3 regions of the Erwinia sp. PME.40.26/001 genome follow, and region 2 is predicted to be linked to each of the others. Evidence: predicted binding sites of a transcription regulator. Region 2 holds the regulator's gene; each other region holds the start of a gene.
What was found. The regulator Fur, encoded in region 2, represses iron uptake genes when iron is present. The targets are predictions, from matches to a motif close to ATAATAATGAGAACNACTATCAA.
Positions count from the first base shown of each region.

Region 1: the regulator Fur is predicted to act here: its motif matches at 2,139-2,161, upstream of ACZ3HG_RS05855 (TonB-dependent siderophore receptor).
Region 3: the regulator Fur is predicted to act here: its motif matches at 1,074-1,096, upstream of ACZ3HG_RS07905 (isochorismate synthase).

Region 1 is NZ_JBVHNP010000001.1:1,198,853-1,203,095, reverse strand. Features, by position in the region: gene ACZ3HG_RS05860 (TonB-dependent siderophore receptor) at 1-1,917, shown strand, start outside; gene ACZ3HG_RS05855 (TonB-dependent siderophore receptor) at 2,373-4,243, shown strand, end outside.
Region 2 is NZ_JBVHNP010000004.1:35,908-40,150, reverse strand. Features, by position in the region: gene ACZ3HG_RS13040 (family 20 glycosylhydrolase) at 1-2,445, shown strand, start outside; gene fur (ferric iron uptake transcriptional regulator) at 2,503-2,946, opposite strand; gene fldA (flavodoxin FldA) at 3,340-3,870, opposite strand; gene ybfE (LexA regulated protein) at 4,012-4,243, opposite strand, start outside.
Region 3 is NZ_JBVHNP010000002.1:77,129-81,371, reverse strand. Features, by position in the region: gene pmrB (two-component system sensor histidine kinase PmrB) at 1-867, shown strand, start outside; gene ACZ3HG_RS07905 (isochorismate synthase) at 1,120-2,295, shown strand; gene ACZ3HG_RS07900 ((2,3-dihydroxybenzoyl)adenylate synthase) at 2,307-3,920, shown strand; gene ACZ3HG_RS07895 (isochorismatase family protein) at 3,939-4,243, shown strand, end outside.

The sequences.
Region 1 (4,243 bases), on a different contig from region 2:
CAGATGGACGACCAGGATGCACGCTCCGTGGCTGATGCACTGGGCTACACCAGCGGCGTGGTCGCCACCTATCGTGGTAATTCCAACCGTAATGACGAAGTGATCAGCCGCGGGTTTCGCTATGCTCCCAAGCTGCTGGATGGCCTGCACTTCGGTCTCTCTTCAGAAAACGGCGGGGCGGGGCAGCTCGATCCCTGGCTGTTAGAGCGCGTGGAACTGGTCCACGGCCCGGCCTCGGTGCTGTATGGCCAGGTCAGCCCGGGCGGTCTGGTGCTGATGACCAGCAAGCGCCCAACGGCAGAAAGCATTCATGAAGTTCAGCTCAGTACCGGTAACCGCCACTATGGCGAAGCGGCCTTTGATTTTGGTGGCAAGCTGAATGACGACAATACGCTGTTTTACCGCCTGAACGGCATTGCCAGCACCCGGAACGAGTTTGTGAAGAACAGCAAACAGCAGCGGATGGCGATTGCCCCGGCACTGACCTGGCTGCCAAACGAAGACACCAGCTTCACGCTGTTAACCAGCTACCAGGACGATCCGAAAGCGGGGTCACGTAACTTCCTGCCGCGAGCGGGCACGCTGTATCCCACCGCAGCGGGCTATGTGCCTTACGATCTGAACGTCAGCGATTCCGACTTTGCCAAATCAAAACGCCAGCAGACGTCCATCGGTTACAGCCTGGAGCACAGTTTTAATGAGGCGCTGTCATTTACCCAGAACCTGCGTTACACCCACCGTGATGAAGATTACAAATATCTGGTGTACAACGTCGACGATGGCGACCATACCCTGACGCGTCTGGCCCAGCATGAAACGGCGATGACCAACGAGTTCAATGTCGATAACCAGCTGAAAGGCGTGTTCGACACCGGCGAGGTGCAGCATACGGTGCTGACCGGCTTTGATTATCGTTACTCCCATATCAACAGCAAGCTGTACCGTGACTACGGCAGCAGCTACCCGATGGACTGGAGGACCCAGAGCCGCGTGGACGTGGACGAAAGTCTGTTAGCGCTGGCGACCGATACTAAAAAGACCCTGAATCAGTACGGCGTGTATTTGCAGGATCAGCTGGAGTGGAATAACTGGAACCTGCTGCTGTCCGGTCGTAACGACTGGTCGCAGGTGCGCAATCAGGATCAGACCACCGGCGGATCGGACATCACCTATAACGACAGCGCCTTTACCGGTCGTGCAGGTCTGTTGTACGCCTTCGATAACGGCATCTCCCCTTATGTCAGCTACAGCACCTCGTTCGAGCCGGTGCTGGAACAGGCCGCACCGGGAGCCGACCCCCTGAAGCCGACGACCGGGGAACAGACCGAAGTCGGGGTGAAATTCCAGCCGAAAGGCGTCGATGCCATGATGACCGTTTCCTGGTTTGATATTAACCAGAAGAACGTCTCCTCATATAACCGTCTGACTAATGCCTATGAGCAGATTGGTAAAGTGAATTCTCAGGGGGTGGAAACTGAACTGCATATGCAGCCCACCCCGGAAATTAAGCTGACGGCGGCCTATACCTACACCGACGTGGTGACTAAAAGCGCCACTGACCCGGATAAAGTGGGCCACAGCCCGAACGCCATTCCACGCCATGCGGCGTCGGCCTGGGGCAGCTACAGCTTCCTGAACGGCGCGCTGAACGGCCTGACCGTCGGTACCGGGGTTCGCTATGTCGGGAAAGCGCCGGGGGATGACATCGGCGAGTATACTGTGCCGCATTACACGCTGTATGACGCGATGGTGAAGTATGAGCTGGGCCAGGCTGTTCCGGCGCTGAAAGGCACCACGCTGCAGTTTAATGCGCAAAACCTGACGGATGAGCATTACGTTTCATCCTGTGCCGGTCAGTATGCCTGCTTCTATGGGGCAGGGCGGACGTTTGTCGCCTCAGTCAACTACCGCTGGTAATTCCCGCCGGCGACCCGCGTGAAAGATCATCGTGCAGCCACCCCAACGGGTGGCTTTTTTTTGCCTGTTCCCTGTCCGTTGCCTCTTCCTGTTTTTTCCCGGCCCTCGGGCCGGAAGGATGTCTCTCGTTCGACACGTTAATTTTCTTTGATTTACATATTGTTGCATTTATTTGCTGCGCTATCGTGCCTGCGGGATAAGGAAAGCTAATGCAAATGCTATTGAGAGTGATTTACATTTGCATTAATATGCGTCGCAACTTCGCTTAATTCAGCGGTAACGCTGTATTTCGTCAGGTTTTTTTTACGCTGATCGCGCGTGAGTACGGGCAGGCATGACTCGTACCACGCTGGGATCCAGCCCTCGCCAGTCAGAAATACTAATGGATGGGTGGGCTTTACCGGTGCTTTTCGCAGGCAAGGCTGTTTCAGACGAGATGACAATTCATGACTAAAATGATGAAAGCCCAGGCACGACCTGGTGTGGCAGTAACCTCTGGTAAGGCCAGTTTGCGCCTGTTAGTGGCTTCAGCGCTGGTGGGGGTACCGGTGTCTCAGGCCGCCACAGAAAATACCCTGACCGTGACGGCAGAAACCCGTGAAAGCGTCACCGGGCGTAACAGCGGGCTGGTGGCAAAGGAGAGTGCGGCAGGCACCAAAACGGCCACGCCGCTGCGCAAAACGCCGCAGTCGATCTCCGTCGTGACGCGCGAACAGATGGATGACCAGGCGGCCGCTTCGGTGTCTGATGCGCTGAGCTACACCAGCGGCGTGGTCACTAATTACCGCGGTAACTCCAATCGTAACGACGAAATTATCAGCCGGGGCTTTCGCTATGCGCCGAAACTGCTGGATGGCCTGCACTACGGCCTCTCCAGCTCCAGCGGTGGCGCAGGGCAAATCGACCCGTGGCTGTTAGAGCGCGTGGAGATGGTCCACGGCCCGGCAGGCGTGTTATATGGTCAGGTCAGCCCCGGCGGGCTGGTGGTGATGACCAGCAAGCGGCCAACGGCGGAAACCGTGCGTGAAGTGCAACTCAGTAGCGGTAATCATCATCAGGGGGAAGCTGCCTTTGACTTCGGCGGTCAGCTGGACGACGACAGCACGCTGTTCTATCGCCTGAACGGCATCGCCAGCACCCGGCATGAAGACGTCAAAAACAATAAGCAGGAGCGCGTCGCCATTGCCCCTGCCATCACCTGGCTGCCGGATGCCGACACCAGTTTCACCCTGCTCGCCAGCTACCAGAACGATCCGAAAGCCGGCTCGCGCAACTTCCTGCCGATGGCCGGGACGCTGAAAGCGGCCAGCACCGGCTATATTCCGTATGATTTCAATATCAACGACCCGAATTACTACGGCAACCGACGGGAACAGGCGTCCGTGGGCTATGAATTTGACCACAGTTTCAATGAAGCCGTGTCGTTCACCCAGAACCTCCGTTACACCCATCGTGATGAAGACTATAAATATATGGTCTACACCACCAGTTCTCCGGTGAACGATCACACTATTGAGCGTCGTCCCCAGCACGAAACGGTGATGACCAACGAAGTGGGGGTGGATAACCACCTGAAAGGGCTGTTTGCGACCGGTGACGTCGGGCATACGCTGCTGGGCGGGCTGGATTATCGCTGGAGCCGTGTTGCCAGCACCCTGTCCCGTCACACCTCCAGCCAGTATCAGCTTGACTGGGCGAACCCGACCCGGGTGGACGTGGACGAGGGTGATATGAGCGTCAGCAGTAATACGCTGAAGCAGCTACACCAGGTGGGCGTTTATCTGCAGGATCAGATGGAGTGGAACCACTGGAATCTGGTGCTCTCCGGCCGGAATGACTGGTCCCAGATCCGCACGGTTAACCGTCTGTCCGCCACCGATGAGAAGCAGAACGACAATAAGCTGACCGGTCGCGCCGGGTTGCTGTATGCCTTTGATAACGGCCTGTCACCTTACGTCAGTTACAGCACCTCGTTTGAGCCGAACCTCAGCACCGGAGAGCCGGGAAGCGATCCGTTCAAACCGACGACCGGTGAGCAGACCGAGCTGGGGGTGAAGTTCCAGCCTGTGGGCTCGAATACGGTGATGACCGTCTCCGTGTTTGATATTACGCAGAAAAATATCACCTCCGTTAACCCGGTAACCAAGTATAACGAGCAGATTGGTAAGGTTAAATCGAAGGGCCTTGAGGCTGAAATTCATGCGCAGCCGACGCCGGAAGTGAAGCTGATTGCCGCCTACACTTATACGGATGCAGTCACCAAAGAGACGTACAACGCTACGCAGCTGGGGCACAGCCCTGCCAGCATTCCGCGCCATGCGGCCTC
Region 2 (4,243 bases):
ACGAATCACGGACCGGCCATCACCCGTAAAGACTGGGCAATCTACATGAGCAATGTCCATAAAACCCTGGCCGTTGAAAGCGACCAGTTTCGTATGGTCCATATTGTCGGAGATCTGACCCGACTGGAGCCGACTGAAAAGTTTGCGGGGATTGCCGCCGGGGCTTCTGTCACTATCCCTGTCGTCAACGAGTACTGGCAGCTGTTTATGACCGATGTCATGCCGCGCTGGTATGTGACCTCCGGGGATGCCAAACCAAAAATTATTGAGGCGACAGATACCGAAGACCTTTCCCGCTTTGTTGCCCCCTTTGGCGATAGGTGGAAGCGCACGCCTGACGACAGGAATATCCTGATGCAGGCCGACAGCCGTTACGAGAAAAACAGCGATATCAAACGCCTGGCCACCGACGAGTTGCGTGGTCAAATCGTTCCCACTCCGCTGACCGTTAAAGTGACAGATGCAGACGCGGATCTCAGCCGCGGCGTCAGCCTCGACCTGGCCTCGCTGCCAGCAGACCGGGCAGAGGCAATAAAACAGCGCTTCTCTTCACTCGGTGTGACTCTGAATGCGGCGGGCTACCCGATAGCGACCCGTATTGATCCTGCTGCAGTGAAAGATATCCCTGCCATCCCGGGTGCCTATCGGCTGACCATCGCCAAAGAGGGTGCCGCGGTGACAGGCTATGATGATCAGGGCGTTTTCTATGGTCTGCAGTCAATCCTGTCACTGCTGCCGGCGGACGGCAGCAACCGCATCGCCACGTTGCAGGCTGATGATGCACCACGTTTTGCCTACCGTGGCGTCTTCCTTGATGTGGGACGCAATTTTCACAGTAAAACAGCGATCCTGAAGATGCTGGAGCAGATGTCAGCCTGGAAAATGAATGTCTTCCACTTTCATCTGACAGACGACGAAGGCTGGCGGATAGAAATCCCGGGGCTGCCGGAACTGACGGCGGTAGGCAGCCAGCGCTGTCACGATCTTCAGGAGCAGCACTGCCTGCTACCGCAGCTGGGTTCCGGACCGTTCAATGACAACAACGGCAGTGGCTACTTCAGCCGCCAGGACTATATTGATATCGTCAAATTCGCGCAGGCGCGCGGCATTCAGGTGCTGCCGGAGGTGGATATGCCTGCGCATGCGCGGGCCGCCGTGATTGCCATGGAAGCGCGCTATCAGCACCTGATGAAAGCAGGGCAACAGGAACGGGCATCAGAGTACCGGCTGGTCGATCCTGGCGATAATTCCAATACCACTTCCGTTCAGCTTTATGATCGCACCAGCTATTTGAACCCCTGCCTGGATTCCTCTTTACGCTTTGCCGATAAGGTCATCGCTGAAATCCAGCAGATGCACCGTGATGCCGGACAACCACTGCGCAGCTGGCATTTTGGCGGCGATGAGGCGAAAAATATTCGTCTTGGCGTCGGCTATACGGATATCAGGCACCCCGAAGCGGGCAAAGGACAGCTTGATTTAAGCCGTGAGGATCAGCCGTGGGCGAAATCGCAGGCCTGCCAGACGATGGTTGCTTCGGGCAAGGTCAGCGATTTGGGACATCTGCCCAGCTACTTTGCACTGAAAGTCAGCGAGTTGGTCAAGGCACACGGTATCAACAGAATGCAGGCCTGGCAGGATGGTTTGAAAGACGCACAGAATGCGCGAGCGTTTGCCACACCGGAAGTGGCGGTGAATTTCTGGGATACGCTTTACTGGGGCGGGTTCGACACCATCAATGACTGGGCAAATAAGGGCTATCAGGTGATTGTTTCTAACCCTGATTACCTCTATATGGATTTTCCCTATGAGGTGAATCCTCTGGAGCGCGGCTACTACTGGGGGACCCGGTTTAATGACGAGCGCAAAATGTTCAGCTTTGCGCCGGACAATTTGCCGCAGAATGCGGAAACCTCCGTTGACCGCGACGGTCAGTTCTTCACTGCCATGTCCAACAAACCCTGGCCGGGGGCGGCGGGCATGTCGGCACAGCTGTGGAGTGAGACGGTACGTACCGATGAGGATATGGAATATATGATCTATCCCCGTCTGTTCTCCGCCGCTGAGCGGGCATGGCACCGCGCGGCCTGGGAACAGGATTATCAGGCGGGTAAAACGTATCAGGGAGGGAAAACGCACTGGGTTGACCAGCAGGCGTTGCGTCAGGACTGGCAGCGATTCGCCAATATTCTCGGCCAGCGTGAGCTGGCAAAACTGGACAGATACGACGTGGGTTACCGATTACCGGTGCCAGGGGCACGTATTGTCGGGGGGAAACTGCTGGCGAATACGGCTTTTCCTGGCGTAACGATCGAGTTCAGCCGTGATGAAGGTCAGCAGTGGCAGCGTTACGACAGCCAGACCCCGCCTGAAGTCAGTGGCGGCATCATGATCCGTGCTGTCAGCGCGGACGGAAAGCGTGTCAGCCGTCAGGACACACTGTAACGCAGGCATAAAAAAACCGATGGCATAGCCATCGGTTTTTGCATTCAGTTGATCAGATTACTTGTCGTGCAGAGTCTCGTCTTCACGGCAGTCACCCAGCGAACAGTGGCCATAAAGATACAGGCTGTGGTTGCTCAGTTTAATGCCGTGACGCGTAGCGATTTCACGCTGACGCTCCTCAATATATTCGTCTCTAAACTCAATGACTTTACCGCAGTCCAGGCAGATCAGGTGATCGTGATGGTGCTGCTGGGTCAGTTCGAAAACGGATTTACCGCCTTCAAAGTTGTGGCGGGTAACGATCCCCGCGTCATCGAACTGGTTCAGTACACGGTAAACCGTGGCCAGACCAATTTCTTCGCCCATATCAATCAGGCGTTTGTACAAGTCTTCCGCACTGACGTGATGGCCCTCTGGTTCCTGAAGCACTTCCAGAATTTTCAGTCGGGGAAGCGTGACTTTCAGGCCGGCCTTCTTTAATGCGGTGTTATTGTCAGTCATGCGGATATTGTCCTGTTACTTTGCGAGTCACTTAGTGGCTGAAAAGCCCTGAACATCGGTCGGCGCTAAAAATGAGTGCGTTTCAGTATAGAACTGATAATCCGAAATGAAAACCAAAAGGGAAGCCTGAAACCGCAAGGGATGTAAGGATAAATGTCGTTACATCCAGGGAAGCGCGCGCCCGAATTATGCTGGGTTAACATCTCGATCTGCCTCATCTCATCGCCCAGGGGCGACTCACGTCCTCAATAATGGGGCTTGCGCTGAGAAAGCGGGTAACCGATGGGGTTATTGTACAGTTTTGCAGGTGAAAGTTACAAACATGTATCTATTACTTCTATAGGAAAAACCACTCACTTGATGTGAGATACCTCCCACATCAAGCTGTTATGGCTATGCTTCGATAATGTCTTGCAGCTGAAGTTCATCAGAAATTTGTTTTACCCACTGCTCAACACGTTCGTTGGTGAGTTCAGGCTGACGGTCTTCATCAATGGCCAGGCCAAGGAAGTGGTTGTCATCTGCCATGCCTTTAGACGCTTCGAAGTGATAGCCTTCGCTCGGCCAGTGGCCAACAATGACAGCACCGTTAGGCTCAATGATGTCACGGATAGTGCCCATCGCATCGCAGAAGTACTCGGAGTAATCTTCCTGATCGCCACAGCCAAACAGAGCAACCAGTTTACCGTTGAAGTCGATCTCTTCCAGCGTTGGGAAGAAGTCATCCCAGTCACACTGGGCTTCACCGTAGTACCAGGTTGGGATGCCCAGCAGCAGAATATCAAAGGCTTCAAGGTCTTCTTTGCTGCTTTTAGCAATATCACGAACTTCTGCAACATCTTTCCCCAGTTGCTTCTGGATCATTTTTGCAATGTTTTCGGTATTGCCTGTATCGCTACCAAAGAAAATGCCGACGAGTGCCATGAGTTTAATAACCTCTTGAATCTTAATGATATGGTGACTGCTGATTTTTTAGCAGATATCGTTAATGATAACAGACCGCCGTAAGCGGATAAATGAGTAATACTGCTGGTTTTGTCGCTGAGTGCTCAGGCCCGGATGGCATCAGAGCTGATGGCGTTGCAGCTGTGCCAGCAGCATCTCTTCAATCAGCTCGCTCCGGCTCATATTACGCTCGAAGGCCAGCTGGTTCAGGACATCCACCGCATCGCTGTTCATTTTCAGCTCAACGCGTTTCAGGCCGCGCACTTTATCACGCTTGAGCTGATTGCGTTTGTTGATACGCAGCTGCTCATCACGCGTCAGCGGGTTAGTCTTGGGTCGTCCCGGACGACGT
Region 3 (4,243 bases), on a different contig from region 2:
CTGCTACCGTCGCTGGTGATGGTCTGCTTTACCCTGTTGCTCTCTTTCTGGGCCATCAGCTGGATTATCCGCCCGCTGCGCTCTCTGCAAAAAAGCCTGGTCGCCCGTTCTGCTGACAATCTTTCTCCTCTGCCACTACATTCAGAGATGGATGAAATCGTTGCCGTCACCGGGGCGCTGAACCAGCTTCTGGGCCGTCTGGACCACACCCTGCAGCAGGAGCGCCTGTTCACCGCCGATGCCGCACACGAGCTGAGAACGCCGCTGGCAGGCCTGCGCCTGCACCTTGAGCTGCTGGAGCAGGAAGGGGTTAAACAGGGACCGATGCTGGTTGAGCGCATCGACCAGCTGATGCATGTCATTGAACAACTGCTGATGCTGTCCCGTGCGGGGCAAGCGTTGGCCAGCGGCCATTATCAGACGCTGAGCTGGCACCAGATCATCGATCCTCTGCGGCAGGAAATGGATGAACTTTTGGCGCTGCGGCAGCAGACCCTGACCATCACCACCACCACCACGCGTACGGTTCAGGGCGATGCCGTACTTCTCAGGCTGATGCTGCGTAACCTGCTGGAAAATGCCTCACGCTACAGCCCCGCAGGCAGCACGGTGACGCTACTGCTCGAAGATCATGAATCAGGCAGCCGGGCCACCGTCCGCGATGAGGGCTCCGGGATTGATGCCGGTGCGGTGAATGAGGCGATTAAAGCCTTCCGGCGGATGGACCAGCGCTACGGTGGCAGTGGGCTGGGGCTGAATATCGTCCAGCGTATTGTGCAAATTCATCATGGTCACCTCAGCCTGACCAACCGCAGCGACCGCAGCGGCCTTAACGCAGGCTGCTGGTTGCCCGCTCATCTCGATTAGCTGCCCTGCCCTGACGCCATTCTGCCTGATCCAATCAGTCATGCTTACCTTTTGTGTGGGATCGTTCTTCCGGTCATTCCGCTGATAAACTCAGTCATAGCGGCACATAACGCTACCTGTGTAAAAAATTCCTTACGATAACTAAATTAATTTACCTTTATTGACACTCTGTGTTAATCGACGTAGCTTACTGGCTCTGAAAGCAAATGATAATAGTTATTACTACGTTTATCATTTAAATGAGGATGCCCGATGGAATCGTTAACGTCACACAGCACGCTGAAGTTTGCCTCACAGGCCGCCGCCAGTGGCTTTTTCTTTATGTCTCCCTGGCGCAGTCTGGCCGCACAGGGCTGCTTTACGACCGTCACCACCCCGGCTTTCGGGGGAGAGGCGCTGGAAGGTGTATTCCAGCAGGAAATCCGCCAGCGATTCCTTGAGGCGAAACGTCAGGGAATTGAAAAGCCGATCGTCGTCGGGGCCATCCCTTTTGATCCCAGCCAGCCCTCTTCGCTGTTTATCCCGGAATCCAGCCAGTACTTCGATAGCAACGCCTTTCTGCAGCAAATGGGTGCGCCAAAAAGCCCGTTACCTGAGGTGGTTCGTCGTACTGCCCTGCCAGCGCAGCCGGCGTTTATGCAGATGGTCAGCCAGGCCGTTGCCGCGACTGGCGCACAGCAGCTGGATAAAGTGGTGCTGTCCCGACTGATGGAGATTGTCACTGCGGAAAAGGTAGACATTGCCAACCTGATGACGCGACTGATGACGCAGAACCCGGGAAGCTATAACTTCCACGTTCCGCTGCCGGAAGGGGGCTCCCTGCTCGGTGCCAGCCCTGAGCTGCTGCTGCGCAAGCACCACAGCCGCTATTACACCCATCCCCTGGCCGGTTCTGCCCGTCGCGACAGCGATCCGCAAAAAGACCGTCTTGCAGGTGAGCAGCTGATGGCCTCGGTTAAGGATCGCTACGAGCATCAGCTGGTGACCGATGCCATGCGCGATGTGTTACAGCCGCGTAGCGCCCACCTCGTGCTGCCGTCCACGCCCGAACTGCTGACCACCTCAACGCTCTGGCATCTGGGGACGGCAATTGAAGGCGAAGCAAGGGATAAAGCCGATACCGCACTTTCGCTGGCTTGCCTGCTGCATCCGACGCCGGCCCTGAGCGGCTTCCCCCACGCCACTGCGCAGCAACTGATTGCCGAACTGGAGCCGTTCAATCGTGGCCTGTTTGGCGGTATTGTCGGCTGGTGCGATGAGCAGGGTAACGGCGAATGGGTCGTCACCATCCGCTGCGGAAAGGTCAACGGCAATCGCGTTCGCCTGTTTGCCGGAGCCGGTATTGTGCCGGCCTCCTGCCCGGAATCGGAATGGCGGGAAACCGGTGTCAAACTGAACACCATGCTACGGGCATTTGGCCTTAACTAAAGAGTGCTGTCATGACAATTTCTTATACTCGCTGGCCGGAGGACCTGGCCGCCCGATATCGTACTAAAGGCTACTGGCTGGATCTGCCGCTCACGGACATCCTGCAACGCCATGCCAACAGCAGCGACATTGCTGTTATTGATGGCGCACGCCGCTTCCGCTATCAGGATCTGGCTCAGCAGTCAGATCGGCTGGCCGCGTCGTTACAGCGCCGCGGCCTGCGGTGCGGCGACACGGCGCTGGTACAACTGGGTAATGTTGCTGAATTCTATGTGACGTTTTTCGCCCTGTTGAAAATGGGTGTCGCCCCGGTGAATGCGCTGTTCAGCCATCAGCGCAATGAACTGAGCGCCTATGCGCTGCAGATCCAGCCCGCCCTGCTGATTGCCGACCGGCAGCACAGCCTGTTTGCCAGCGATGCGTATCTGACTCAGCTTCAGCAGGAGATTCCGGCACTGAAGGTGATAGCGATGCACAACGATAACAGTGCTGCGCTGTCACTGTCAGGCATGATTGACGAGGGGACCGGGGACTTCACTCCCTGCCCGTCTGCCGCCGATGAAGTTGCCTTCTTCCAGCTGTCGGGCGGCAGCACCGGTACGCCGAAGCTGATCCCACGTACCCACAATGATTATTACTACAGCATCCGGGGCAGCGTCGAAATTTGTCAGTTCAGTGAACAGACGCGTTACCTGAATGCCCTGCCCGCTGCGCACAACTATGCCCTGAGTTCGCCAGGCTCCCTCGGCGTGTTTTACGCTGGCGGCTGCGTGGTGATGGCGAACGATCCCAGCGCCAGCCTCTGCTTTCCGCTGATTGAACAGCATCAGGTCAACGTCGCCGCGCTGGTGCCACCGGCCGTCAGCCTGTGGTTACAGGCGATTCAGGAGTGGGGCAGTAACCAGGCGCTGGCCTCACTCACCCTGCTACAGGTAGGCGGGGCAAGACTCAGCGAATCGCTGGCGGCACGCATTCAGACGGACATCGGCTGCCAGCTACAGCAGGTCTTTGGTATGGCGGAAGGTCTGGTCAACTACACCCGCCTTGATGATGACTTGTCGCATATTCTCACCACACAGGGCCGCCCCATTTCTGACGATGATGAAGTCTGGGTTGCCGATGAACAGGGGCACCCGCTGCCCCCAGGGGTAACCGGCCGTCTGATGACGCGTGGTCCCTATACCTTCCGGGGTTACTACAACAGCCCGGAACATAATGCCGCCAGTTTTGATGCGCAGGGCTTCTACTGCTCCGGCGATCTGATTGCTATCGCCGAAGATGGCTACATAACCGTGCAGGGCCGTGAGAAAGATCAGATCAACCGGGGGGGCGAGAAGATCGCCGCGGAGGAGGTCGAAAATCTGCTGCTGCGCCACGAAGATGTGATCCATGCGGCCCTGGTGTCGATGGAAGACAGTCTGATGGGTGAAAAAAGCTGCGCCTTTATTGTCGCACGCCGTGCGCTTAAGCCGGTGGTACTGCGACGTCACCTGCGCGAGCTGGGTGTGGCCGAATTTAAACTGCCGGATCGTATTGAGTGCGTAGAGGCATTGCCGCTGACCCCGGTGGGGAAAGTCGACAAAAAACGCCTGCGCCAGCAACTGGCCACTCAGCAAAACGGATAACTTTTCAGGAGAGACATCATGGCGATCCCAACGCTACATTCTTACGCGCTGCCAACCGCAGCCGAACTGCCGACTAACAAGGTCAACTGGGCATTTGAGCCAGCGCGCGCCGCACTGTTGATCCACGATATGCAGGAATATTTCCTCAATTTCTGGGGCGAAGGCAGCCCTCTGATCGAGCAGGTGGTGGCCAACATCGCCCGTCTGCGTGAATACTGCAAATCTCAGGGGATCCCGGTTTTCTACACCGCACAACCGAACGAACAAAGTGCCGAAGATCGCGCTCTGCTGAATGATATGTGGGGACCGGGACTGAACAGACA